DNA from 3 places in the Streptomyces sp. NPDC001678 genome. Region 2 is predicted to be linked to each of the others. Evidence: riboswitches for the same ligand, from Rfam matches in the RefSeq annotation. Region 2 holds a riboswitch; each other region holds the start of a gene.
What was found. A riboswitch is a leader RNA that binds a small molecule or an ion and turns the genes downstream of it on or off. The one in region 2 is predicted to bind thiamine pyrophosphate.
Positions count from the first base shown of each region.

Region 1: another riboswitch for thiamine pyrophosphate. It lies ahead of thiC (phosphomethylpyrimidine synthase ThiC); the one in region 2 lies ahead of thiO (glycine oxidase ThiO).
Region 3: another riboswitch for thiamine pyrophosphate. It lies ahead of ACFYZR_RS09790 (thiamine ABC transporter substrate binding subunit); the one in region 2 lies ahead of thiO (glycine oxidase ThiO).

Region 1 is NZ_JBIAUP010000003.1:247,400-251,671, reverse strand. Features, by position in the region: gene ACFYZR_RS07890 (flotillin family protein) at 1-89, opposite strand, end outside; gene ACFYZR_RS07885 (hypothetical protein) at 216-416, opposite strand; gene ACFYZR_RS07880 (YibE/F family protein) at 439-1,770, opposite strand; TPP riboswitch at 1,832-1,969, shown strand; gene thiC (phosphomethylpyrimidine synthase ThiC) at 1,964-3,748, shown strand; gene ACFYZR_RS07870 (hypothetical protein) at 3,838-4,272, opposite strand, start outside.
Region 2 is NZ_JBIAUP010000001.1:303,711-307,982, forward strand. Features, by position in the region: gene ACFYZR_RS01350 (Rv2175c family DNA-binding protein) at 1-297, opposite strand, end outside; gene ACFYZR_RS01355 (NAD(P)/FAD-dependent oxidoreductase) at 437-1,663, opposite strand; TPP riboswitch at 1,816-1,928, shown strand; gene thiO (glycine oxidase ThiO) at 2,034-3,179, shown strand; gene thiS (sulfur carrier protein ThiS) at 3,176-3,400, shown strand; gene ACFYZR_RS01370 (thiazole synthase) at 3,410-4,207, shown strand.
Region 3 is NZ_JBIAUP010000004.1:92,407-96,678, reverse strand. Features, by position in the region: gene ACFYZR_RS09800 (phosphatidate cytidylyltransferase) at 1-317, shown strand, start outside; gene rlmN (23S rRNA (adenine(2503)-C(2))-methyltransferase RlmN) at 544-1,650, shown strand; TPP riboswitch at 1,713-1,818, shown strand; gene ACFYZR_RS09790 (thiamine ABC transporter substrate binding subunit) at 1,814-2,905, shown strand; gene ACFYZR_RS09785 (ABC transporter permease) at 2,989-4,272, shown strand, end outside.

The DNA.
Region 1 (4,272 bases), on a different contig from region 2:
GGCTCCGCGACCCGCCACATGAGCTTGAACAGCCCGACCAGAACGATGACCGCGACGAGGACGGTCCCCGCCACGATGCCGACGACCATGCGTGTCTCCCCCCTTTACGGCCCGCTGCGGGGCCGTCCGTTCACGAATGCGCGACCCGGCGAGGCCGGATGCGCAACCCGGCGAGGCCGGGTGAAGACGCTGATACCCCGCCTGCGACCTTGGAATCAGGTGTAGGCGGACGTCACATAGACGGTGCGCGGCGGTTGATATTCCGTGACCATCACGACCGTCCCCCGCTCGATGCGCTCGCCCGGCTCGGCGGCGTAGGCCAGGAAGGCCTCGGCGCCGCCCCGGACCCGCACGATCACCTCGCCGACCAGCCCGGGACCGACCGTCCCCGTCACTCTTCCCAGCTCACCGACCACCGGAAGCCCCCCCGTCTCCCCGCTACTTCGCGCGGCGACGCCTGCCGCCCCGGGCCTTCGCCCTCCCCTTGCCCCCATCATGCCGGTCGGCACTGACAACGAGCGCGGCGAGCAGGGTCGTCACCGGCACCGAGGCGACCAGGCCGATGCTGCCCACCAGCGTCCGGACGATCTCCTCCGCGACGATCTCGCTGGTCGCCACCGTGCCCACACCGCTGTCCGCGATCGAGAACAGCAGCAACAGCGGTAGGGACGCGCCCGCGTACGCCATGACCAGCGTATTCACGACCGAGGCGATATGGTCCCGCCCGATGCGCATCGCGGAACCGTAGAGTTTCCGCCAATTCGCCGACGGGTTGGCGTCCTTCAGCTCCCACACCGCCGAGGTCTGGGTGACCGTGACGTCGTCGAGGACCCCCAGCGAGCCGATGATGATGCCGGCGAGCAGCAGGCCCCGGATCTCGATCTGCGGATAGAGGCCGTGCACGAGTCCCGTCTGGTCGTCCGTGTTGCCCGTCAGATGGGCCCAGTCGATGAACAGCGACCCGAGCAGCCCGATGACCACCAGGGACGTCAGCGTGCCCAGCACCGCCACCGAGGTGCGCGCGTTGAGCCCATGGCACATATAGAGCGCGATCAGCATGATCGCGCTGCCGCCGATCACGGCGACCAGCAGGGGATTCGAGCCCTGGAGGATCGCCGGGAGGATGAACAGCGTCAGCACCCCGAAACTGATCACCAGAGCCACCAGCGCGAAGATCCCGCGCAGTCGGCCCACGACCACGACCGCGAGCGCGAACACCCCCGCGAGCAGGGCCATTGGGAAGTCACGATCCACGTCCGTGACCGAATAGCGCAGATTCTCCGGGGCCTTCGGCGCGTAGGCGAGGATCACCTTCTGGCCCACGTCGTAGCGGCGCGACGCGCTCGGCTGGACGATCTCGGTGAAGGACTTGCCCTTGTCCGGGCCCTCGGTCACCTCGATGGTGGCCTTCTCGCAGGTTCCCTGGGCGGGGGCCGGGGGAGGCGACGGGCTCTGCTGGGGCCCGGCCGGCAGCCCGCCGGACTTCGGGCAGTCGAATTTCTCGATCTTCGTCACCTGCCCCGACCGCAACTGCTGATCGAGGCCGACACCGGTGTGCTGGTGCGGTGGCGCGCCGCCGGGCCAGAGGACTATCAGGCCGGCCAGCACCGCCACCGTGAAGGGGACGAGCACCGCCGCGATCACCTTGCGGAGGTGCGACGAGACGGGCGTCGCGGGCCCGTGACTGTGGGAGTGGCCATGGGAATGTCCGTGCGCGTGGCCGTGCGCGGGAGGGTGGGGGGCGTGGGGTGTGGGATCGGTGGGGCTCACTGCGGCATCATCGCAAGCCCCACTGGCCCTCCGGCGGACGGAGGCGCTAGCGTGGTGGCACCTTTGCAATCGCGGGAGCTCGGAGCACCGGGCTGAGAGGGCGCTGACCTTCGTACGACCGCACGTACGAACGCCGCTGCGTCGACCGCCGAACCTGTTACCGGGTAATGCCGGCGTAGGGAGTTACGGTCTGATGACCACGCAGGATGCACGCACGTCCGCGACCGGCCGGGAGATCGGCTGGCACAAGGACTACGTGACCGGCTCGCGGCCGGACCTCAGGGTTCCGGTGCGGCGGGTCCACCTCACCAACGGGCAGGACGTCCGGCTGTACGACACCTCCGGCCCGTACACCGACCCGGCCGTCGAGACGAACGTCCGGCGCGGTCTCGCCCCGCTGCGGGAGAACTGGATCATCGCCCGCGGCGACACCGAGGAGTACGCGGGGCGTCCCATGCGCCCGGAGGACGACGGCATCAAGCACACGTCCCCCCGAGGGGGCCTGAAGAACCTCGACGCGGTCTTCCCGGGCCGCCCCCGCCAGCCCCGCCGGGGCCGCGACGGCGCGGCGGTCACCCAGCTCGCCTACGCGCGCCGGGGCGAGATCACCGCGGAGATGGAGTACGTCGCCCTCCGCGAGAACGTCTCTCCCGAGACGGTCCGCGAGGAGATCGCGGCGGGCCGGGCCGTCCTCCCGGCGAATGTGAACCACCCGGAGATCGAGCCGATGATCATCGGCAAGAAGTTCCTGGTCAAGGTGAACGCCAACATCGGCAACTCCGCCGTCACCTCCTCCATCGAGGAGGAGGTGGAGAAGATGACCTGGGCGACCCGCTGGGGCGCCGACACGGTCATGGACCTCTCCACCGGCCGCAACATCCACACCACCCGTGAGTGGGTGCTGCGCAACTCCCCCGTGCCCATCGGCACCGTGCCGCTCTACCAGGCCCTGGAGAAGGTCGACGGCAAGGCCGAGGAGCTGACCTGGGAGATCTACAAGGACACGGTCATCGAGCAGGCCGAGCAGGGCGTCGACTACATGACCGTCCACGCCGGCGTGCTGCTGCGCTACGTCCCGCTGACCGCCCGCCGCAAGACCGGCATCGTCTCCCGCGGCGGCTCGATCATGGCCGCGTGGTGCCTGGCGCACCACAAGGAGTCGTTCCTCTACGAGAACTTCGAGGAGCTCTGCGAGATCCTCGCCGCGTACGACGTCACCTACTCGCTCGGTGACGGGCTGCGCCCCGGTTCGATCGCGGATGCGAACGACGAGGCGCAGTTCGCCGAGCTGAAGACCCTCGGCGAGCTCAACCGGATCGCCAAGCGGCACAACGTCCAGACGATGATCGAGGGCCCGGGCCATGTCCCGATGCACAAGATCAAGGAGAACATCGACCTCCAGCAGGAGATCTGCGAGGAGGCCCCGTTCTACACGCTCGGCCCGCTGACCACGGATGTCGCGCCCGCGTACGACCACATCACCTCGGGGATCGGCGCGGCGATGATCGCCTGGTGGGGCACGGCGATGCTCTGCTACGTCACGCCCAAGGAGCACCTGGGCCTGCCGGACCGCGACGACGTCAAGACCGGTGTGATCACCTACAAGATCGCGGCGCATGCGGCGGATCTGGCCAAGGGCCACCCGGGCGCCCAGGAGTGGGACGACGCGCTCTCCGACGCGCGTTTCGAATTCCGCTGGGAGGACCAGTTCAATCTGGCCCTCGACCCGGACACCGCCCGCGCCTTCCACGACGAGACGCTTCCCGCGGAGCCGGCGAAGACCGCGCACTTCTGCTCGATGTGCGGCCCGAAGTTCTGTTCGATGAAGATCTCTCAGGACATTCGTCGTGAGCACGGCGGGGATCTCGGCGGGGGTCCGGGCGCAGATCCCGGTGTCGACCCCGAGGCCGGAATGGCGGAGAAGTCCCGCGAATTCGCCGCAGCGGGCAACCGGGTGTATCTCCCGATCGCCGAGTAGCCGGCGGAGCGAGCCGCCTCCGGGGCTCTCCGGAGCCTTGCGGAGGCGGTTTCACGGGGGTGTGCGACGCTCGTCGCGCACCCCCTCGGTCAGTCCTTCCGGTGGCCCGGGCCGCCGAACTCGGGGCCGGTGTAGTCCGGGCTGGTGAAGCCCGTGCGGCCGGCGGAGGACCGGCCGTCGTCGGGGCTCGAGAAGCCGGGCCGGGAGTAGCCGAGCTGGGGGGTACGGCCGGGCCCGGTGTGGTTTCTGGGGGAGGGCGGGCGACGTTGTGCGCCCGGGGTGTTGGCCAGCGACTCCCGGAGGAAGGGCAGGATGCCCCGGTCCAGCAGCGCCTGCCGCCAGGCCTCACGGGCCCGCTCGGTCTCCTGGGAGAGCTGGTCGTAGCCGTCGGAGAGGCCGTCGTGTCGTGGCGTCTCCTCGGTCTGCCTGCCGTTGCGCACGGCCGTGACCAGCATGCCGGAGCTGGCGATGAGCACCGCGGCGACGGTGAAGCCGCCGAACCACCAGCCGATCTTGATGATCGG
Region 2 (4,272 bases):
GGTGCCGGGCAGGGTCGGGTCGGCGGTGAACAGCCACTCCAGCATCTCCTCGTCGCTGAAGCCGTCGTCACGCAGCAGCGTCAGGGTCCCGGCCAGGCCCTTGACGACCTTGCCCTCGCTGATGAAAGCGGCGGGCACCATGAGCACGCGGTTCTCGCCCCGGCGCACGGCGATCAGCTGGCCCTCCTTGACCAGCTGCCGGACACGCGTCACCTCGATGCCCAGCATCTCCGCGATGTCGGGGAGGTTGAGCCAGGCGGGTACGAGCGCATCGATCTTCACGTCAATCTCGGTCACGGGACAAGCCTGCCATCCGGGACTGACAGCCGGTAGCCGGGTTGACCCGAGCCGGGCCCCGGCCACCCCACCGGCCCCCCGCCGGCCCTCCTCCGGCCCCCGGATCGGCCTCGTGCCCGCCCCGGACGACGGACCGTCCTCAGACCACGGCGGCCTTCAGCGGAACGGACGCGTCCGCCGCCCTGGCCCGGTCCAGGACCGCGCCCTTCTCGATGAGCTTGCGCCCCTGCGCCAGATCGCGCGGCCGCCCCACGGCCAGCAGGGCCACCAGGACGCCCGAGCGCAGCCAGCACACCGTCCAGGCCAAGCCTGCGGGGTTGCCCCGCCAGACGAGCTCGTCGGCGGCCGCGTGGTGCCCCGCGTACTGCACGAACCGGCCGAACTGCTCGGACCAGAAGTACGGCACCGGGTCGTAGACCGAGCCCTCCTCGGGGCCGTGGACGATGTTCTCGGCGACGGTCCGGGGGCCCTGGAGGGCGTTGTCCCAGTGGTGGACCAGCAGCCGCTCGCCGTAGCGGGCCGAGGGGAAGGAGGCGCAGTCGCCGACCGCGTAGACGTCCGGCAGCGAGGTGCGCAGGCGGTCGTCGGTGACGACGGAGCGGTCCGCCGCCAGCTCGATCCCCGAGCCCGCGAGCCAGCCCGTGGCGGGGCGCGCCCCGATGCCGACGACGACGGCGTCGGCGGGCAGCCGGGTGCCGTCGTCGAGGACGACAGCGCCGGGCTCGACGGCCGTGACCCGGGCGCCGGTCAGCAGCCTTGCGCCGCTGTGGGCGTACCAGTCGACCATGTGGGCGGCGACCTCGGCGGGCATGGCGCCCGCGAGCGGCCGGTCGGCGGCCTCGACGACCGTCACCCGGCAGCCCGCCTCCCGGGCGGCGGTGGCGAACTCGGCGCCGATCCAGCCCGCTCCGACGGCGACGATGTCCTGCTGCCGGGCGAGGACGGGGCGCAGCCGCTCGGCGTCGTCGACGGTGCGCAGGACGTGGACGCCGGGCAGGTCCCCGGCTCCGGGCAGGCCGATGGGCTCGGCGCCGGTGGCGACGACCAGGACGTCGTAGCCGAGGGGCCCCTCGGCGGTGTCCAGGACGTGCTCGGCGGCGCGCAGGCCGGTGGCCGCGAGGCCGAGCCGCAGGTCGATGCCGAGCGAGTCGAAGTCCACGGCGAAGGCGGAGCCCTCGGCCTTGCCGAGCAGCACGGACTTGGACAGGGGCGGCCGGTCGTAGGGCTGGTGGGGCTCGTCGCCCAGGAGGGTGATGGTGCCGGTCCAGCCCTGTTCGCGCAGGGCGATGGCGGTCTGCACCCCGGCCATCCCCGCGCCGACGATCACGACGCGCCGGTCACTGCTGGTGTTCGTCTCCTCGCTCACACGATCAACTGTAGGCCCGATGCCCCGGTACGCCGGAGCGCCGCGTGAGGAGACCTCTGACACAACGTCACCGCACGGGGGCGGCGCGGGGCCGCCGACCGTGCCCGGCCGCCCTTCCGGGCGGTCCTCGGGCCGTACTAGGGTGGCAAGCTGCAAGCACTCGCGGGAGCCCGGGCGGACCGGGCTGAGAGGGAGGCTGGACGGCCTCCGACCGTACGAACCTGATCCGGGTCATGCCGGCGAAGGGAGGGGCTGGACGCCCATGCACGCGCATCGAACCCCTGGGGATCGAACACCGGCACATCGAACCAGGGCGCGCCCCGCGCGCCCGTACCGTCCGGGTCCCGCGCCGCGGACACCCGACGTCCTGGTGATCGGCGGCGGACTGATCGGCCTGGTCACGGCCTGGCGCACGGCCCAGCGCGGGCTGCGCGTGGCCGTGGCCGACCCCGCGCCCGGCGGGGGCGCGGCCCGGGTGGCCGCCGGGATGCTGGCCGCCGTCACCGAGCTCCACTACGGCGAGGAGACCCTCCTCGCCCTCAATCTGGCCTCGGCGCGGCGCTATCCCGCCTTCACGGCCGAGCTGGAGGAGGCCGCCGGCCTGGAGACCGGCTACCGCGCCTGCGGGACGCTCGCGGTCGCCCTGGACGCCGACGACCGGGCCCATCTGCGGGAGCTCCACGACCTCCAGCGCCGCTGCGGCCTCACGTCGCAGTGGCTGACCGGGCGCGAGTGCCGCCGGCTGGAGCCGATGCTCGCGCCGGGCGTGCGCGGCGGCCTCCACGCCCTCGGCGACCACCAGACCGACCCCCGGCGGCTCGCCCGGGCGCTGCTGGTGGCCTGCGAGCGCGAGGGCGTGGCCTTCCACCGCTCGGAGGCCGTACGGCTGCTGCTGACCGGGGACCGGGCCACGGGGGCGCTGCTCGCCGACGGCACCCGGCTCGCCGCCGGCCGGACCGTCCTGGCCGCCGGGAGCCTCAGCGGCCGGCTGACGGGCCTGCCCGAGGACGTCGTACCGCCGGTCCGCCCGGTCAAGGGCCAGGTCCTGCGACTGCGCGTGCCGGAGTCGTACACGGCGGTCAACGGGCCCTTCCTCTCCCGGACCGTCCGGGCCGTGGTGCGCGGCGGGCACGTCTACCTCGTGCCGCGCGAGAACGGCGAGCTGGTCGTCGGGGCGACGACCGAGGAGCTGGGCTGGGACACGACCGTGACGGCCGGCGGCGTCTACGAGCTGCTGCGCGACGCCCACGAGCTGGTGCCCGGCATCACCGAGCTGCCGCTCGTGGAGACCCTCGCCGGGCTGCGCCCCGGCTCGCCCGACAACGCCCCGCTGCTGGGCCCGACCGCCCTGCCGGGCCTGTTCGCGGCCACCGGCCACCACCGCAACGGCGTGCTGCTCACCCCCGTCACCGGGGACGTGATGGCCGAGGCGCTGACCACCGGCCGGCTGCCCGAGGAGGCCCGGCCGTTCTCCCCACTACGCTTCACCCCCGCACTTCAGGAGCAGCCCGCATGACCGGCAGCGACATGACCACGCACATCATCAGCGTCAACGGCGAGCCGACGACCGTCCCGGCGGGGACGACGCTCGACGGGCTCGTGGCGACGCTCACCACCGAGCGCGGCGGGGTCGCCGCCGCCGTCAACGAGGCCGTGGTCCCCCGGGGCCAGTGGCCGGCGACCGCCCTCGGCGAGGGCGACCGGGTCGAGGTGCTCACCGCGGTTCAGGGAGGCTGATCAGCACAGATGGCGGACGATCTGCTCACCATCGCGGACACCCCGTTCACCTCCCGGCTGATCATGGGCACGGGTGGCGCCCCCAGCCTGGACGTCCTGGAGCGCGCCCTGCTGGCCTCCGGCACGGAGCTGACCACGGTCGCGATGCGGCGGCTGGACGCGACGGTACGGGGCTCCGTGCTGTCCGTCCTGGAGAAGCACGGCATCCGGGTGCTGCCGAACACGGCGGGCTGCTTCACCGCGGGCGAGGCGGTCCTCACCGCCCGGCTGGCCCGGGAGGCGCTCGGCACGGACTGGGTGAAGCTGGAGGTGATCGCCGACGAGCGCACCCTGCTGCCCGACCCGATCGAGCTCCTGGACGCCGCGGAGATCCTCGTCGACGACGGCTTCACCGTGCTGCCGTACACCAACGACGACCCGGTCCTGGCCCGCAAGCTGGAGGACGTCGGCTGCGCGGCGATCATGCCGCTGGGCGCGCCCATCGGCTCGGGCCTGGGCATCCGCAACCCCCACAACTTCCAGCTGATCACCGAGCGGGCGTCCGTCCCGGTGATCCTGGACGCGGGCGCGGGCACCGCGTCGGACGCGGCGCTGGCCATGGAGCTGGGGTGCGCGGCGGTGATGCTGGCGTCGGCGGTGACGCGGGCGCAGGAGCCGGTACTGATGGCGGAGGCGATGCGGCACGCGGTCGAGGCGGGGCGGCTGGCGCATCGCGCCGGGCGCATCCCCCGCCGCCACTTCGCGGAGGCGTCCTCCACGATGGAGGGCCTCGCGGCCCTCGACCCGGAGCGGCCGGCGTTCGCGTAGCGGGAACGGTGCGGCCCGGTGGGCCCGTTTGTGCCCACCCTCCCCCAGCTACCGCTGGGAGGTGC
Region 3 (4,272 bases), on a different contig from region 2:
CGCCGCGCATCAGCCCCGGCAAGACCCGCGAGGGCCTGATGGGCGCGGTGCTGTTCGCGATGGTGGCGGGCGCGCTGTGCATGCAGCTGCTGATCGACGACGGGGCGTGGTGGCAGGGCCTGCTGCTGGGCCTCGCGGTGGCGGTCAGCGCCACGCTCGGCGACCTCGGTGAATCCATGATCAAGCGGGATCTGGGGATCAAGGACATGGGTGCCCTGCTCCCCGGCCACGGCGGGATCATGGACCGGCTGGACTCGCTGCTGCCGACGGCACCGGTGGTCTGGTTGCTGATGGTGGCGTTCGTGGGGAGCGGCTGAGGCCACGGCGCCACGCGGCGGTAGCCGCACATCGGACGCAGCATGGACCGGCTGGACTCGCTGCTGCCGACCGCGCCGGTGGTCTGGCTGCTGATGGTGGCGTTCGTCGGCTCCTGATGTCCGAACGCCTCTGACCTGGGGTTTTCGGTAGGTGTTCGATACGTGAGGGGTCCGTCGTCCACAGGACGGCGGGCCCCCTCCGTATGTCTGCGACACTGGTGGGACCATGCCTGCACCCGGAGAACTCACTTTCGTCGCCCCCCGCGGAGCCAAGCTGCCCCCGCGGCACCTCGCCGACCTCAGCCCCGCCGAGCGCCGCGAGGCCGTCGCCGCGATCGGCGAGAAGCCGTTCCGCGCCAAGCAGCTGTCCCAGCACTACTTCGCCCGCTACGCCCACGACCCGGCGCAGTGGACGGACATCCCGGCGGCGGCCCGCGAGAAGCTCGCCGGTGAGCTGCTGCCGGACCTGATGAGCGTGGTGCGGCACATCTCGTGCGACGACGACACCACCCGCAAGACCCTCTGGCGGCTGCACGACGGCAAGCTCGTCGAGTCCGTCCTGATGCGCTACCCGGACCGGGTCACCATGTGCATCAGCTCCCAGGCGGGCTGCGGTATGAACTGCCCGTTCTGCGCCACCGGCCAGGCCGGGCTGGACCGCAATCTGTCCACCGCCGAGATCGTCCACCAGATCGTCGACGGCATGCGCGCCCTGCGCGACGGCGAGGTGCCCGGCGGCCCGGCACGGCTGTCCAACATCGTCTTCATGGGCATGGGCGAGCCGCTGGCCAACTACAAGCGCGTCGTCGGCGCCATCCGCCGGCTGACCGACCCGGAGCCGGACGGCCTGGGCCTGTCCCAGCGCGGGATCACCGTCTCCACGGTCGGCCTGGTCCCGGCCATGCACCGGTTCGCCGACGAGGGCTTCAAGTGCCGTCTCGCGGTCTCGCTGCACGCGCCCGACGACGAGCTGCGCGACACCCTGGTGCCGGTCAACACCCGCTGGAAGGTCCGTGAGGTCCTCGACGCCGCCTGGGAGTACGCGGAGAAGTCCGGCCGCCGGATCTCCATCGAGTACGCCCTGATCCGCGACATCAACGACCAGGCCTGGCGTGGCGACCTGCTCGGCCGGCTCCTCAAGGGCAAGCGGGTGCACGTCAACCTGATCCCGCTCAACCCCACCCCCGGGTCCAAGTGGACGGCGTCCCGTCCGGAGGACGAGCGGGCCTTCGTCGAGGCCATCGCCGCCCACGGCGTGCCCGTGACCGTACGGGACACCCGCGGCCAGGAGATCGACGGCGCCTGCGGCCAGCTGGCCGCCACCGAGCGCTGAGCCGTATCGGTGCCGGCCGGGGAGACCGGTCGGCACTGATACGGTGCCTTTCGTACAAATGAACAATCCGACAGGGGAGCGCCCAGGGCGCTGAGAGTGCGGCACGGCCCGCAGACCCTCGGACCTGATCCGGTTAGTACCGGCGTAGGGAGTCAGCACCACCATGAACACCAGTCTTCGGCGTGCCGTCGTGGCGACGGCCGTCGCCGCCCTCGGCCTTCCCGCGCTCGCCGCCTGCGGCGGCTCCGGCGACAAGGGCGGTGAGGCGTCGGGCGGCAAGACCGTCACCCTCGTCTCGCACGACTCGTTCGTCGCCTCGGACTCCGTGCTCCAGGAATTCACCAAGCAGACCGGCTACAAGGTCAAGGTCGTCAAGGGCGGCGACGCCGGCCGGGCCGTCAACCAGGCGATCCTCTCCAAGAGCCACCCGCAGGGCGACGTCTTCTTCGGCGTCGACAACACCCTGCTCTCCCGGGCCCTCGACAACGGCCTGTTCACCGCCTACGAGGCCAAGGGCCTGGCCGGGGTCCCCAAGGAGTTCCAGGCCGACGCCGACGGGCACCGCGTCACGCCCGTCGACACCGGCGAGATCTGCGTCAACTACGACCGTGCGTACTTCGCCGACCACAAGATGGACCCGCCGAAGACGCTCGACGACCTGATCAAGCCGGAGTACAAGAACCTCCTCGTCACCGAGAACGCCGCCACCTCCTCGCCCGGCCTCGCCTTCCAGCTCGCGACCGCCGCCAAGTACGGCGACAACGGCTGGAAGGACTACTGGACCAAGCTGAAGGCCAATGGCGTCGAGGTCGTCGACGGCTGGGAGCAGGCCTACAACGAGCGCTTCTCCGGCTCCGCCGGCGGCAGGAAGGCCAAGGGCGACAAGCCCCTCGTCGTCTCCTACGCCTCCAGCCCGCCCGCCGAGGTCGCCGGCGCGAACCCGCTGCCCAAGGAGGGCCCGACCGGCGTCGCGACCGGCACCTGCTTCCGGCAGACCGAGTTCGCCGGCCTGCTCAAGGGCGCGAAGAACACCGAGGGCGGCAAGGCCCTGATCGACTTCATGCTGAGCCGGACGTTCCAGGAGGACATGCCCCTCCAGATGTACGTCAAGCCGGTCGTCAAGGACGCCAAGCTGCCCGAGATCTTCACCCGGTACGGAGCGCAGGTCCCCGACCCGCAGACCCTTGCCCCGGAGAAGATCGCCAAGAATCGCGACCAGTGGGTCAAGGAATGGTCCTCGCTCGTCCTGAAGTAACCGAACCAACCGGAGCGACCGCGGCCGAGGCGGCGGAGGGGCGGGCCACCGGCGTCCGCCGGACGGCGACGCGGCTCGGCCTGATGGCCGTGCCGCTCGCCTTCTTCGGCGTCTTCTTCGCCTACCCCGTCGCCTCGATCGTCACCCGCGGCCTCACGGACGGCGGCCGGTGGCAGCTCGCCCGCGTGGGCGAGGTGCTCACCGACCCGGGCATCCGCGACGTCCTGTGGTTCACGCTCTGGCAGGCGGCCGCCTCCACCGCCCTCACCCTCCTGCTGGCCCTGCCCGGCGCCTACGTCTTCGCGCGCCTGGACTTCCCCGGCAAACGGCTGCTCCGGGCCGTCGTCACGATCCCGTTCGTGCTGCCGACCGTCGTCGCCGGCTCGGCGTTCCTGGCGCTCGTGGGCCGCGGCGGGCTGCTGGACGAGCTGTGGGGCGTCCGCCTGGACACCACGGTCTGGGCGATCCTCCTCGCCCACGTCTTCTTCAACTACGCCGTGGTCGTGCGGACCGTCGGCGGGCTGTGGGCCCAGCTCGACCCCCGCCAGGAGGAGGCGGCACGCGTCCTCGGCGCCGGCCGCCTCGCCGCCTGGCGCCGGGTGACCCTGCCCGCGCTCGGCCCCGCCGTGGCCGCCGCCGCCCTCATGGTCTTCCTCTTCACCTTCACCTCCTTCGGCGTCGTCCAGATCCTGGGCGGACCCCGCTACGCCACGCTGGAGGTGGAGATCTACCAGCGGACCGCGCAGCTCCTCGACCTGCCCACGGCCGCCGTCCTCACCCTGCTGCAGTTCGTGGTCGTGGCCGCGCTGCTGGCCGTGCACGCCCGGACCGTACGGCGCCGCGAGGCGACGCTGCGGCTGGTGGACGCCTCCCGCACCGCCCACCGCCCGCGCGGCGCCGGCCAGTGGGCGCTGCTCATCTCCGTCCTCGCCGTCATCGCGCTGCTGGTGCTGCTGCCGCTGGGGGTGCTCGTCCTGCGCTCCTTCGAGGGCCCCGACGGCTACGGCCTCGCCTCCTACCGGGCGCTCACCTCGGCGGGCGCGGGCGGCGGCACCTTCACCGTCGCCGCGCTCGACACCATCGGCAACTCGCTCACCTACGCGCTCGCCGCCACCGCCATCGCGGTCGTCGTCGGCGGCCTCGCGGCCGCGGCCCTCACCCGGCGCGAGGGCAGGCTCGTCCGTGGGTTCGACGCGCTGCTGATGCTGCCGCTGGGCACCTCCGCCGTCACCGTCGGCTTCGGCTTCCTGATCGCCCTGGACGAGCCGCCGCTGGACCTGCGCACCTCGTGGATCCTGGTGCCGCTGGCCCAGGCGCTGGTGGGCGTGCCCTTCGTCGTCCGCACCGTGCTGCCCGTGCTGCGCGCG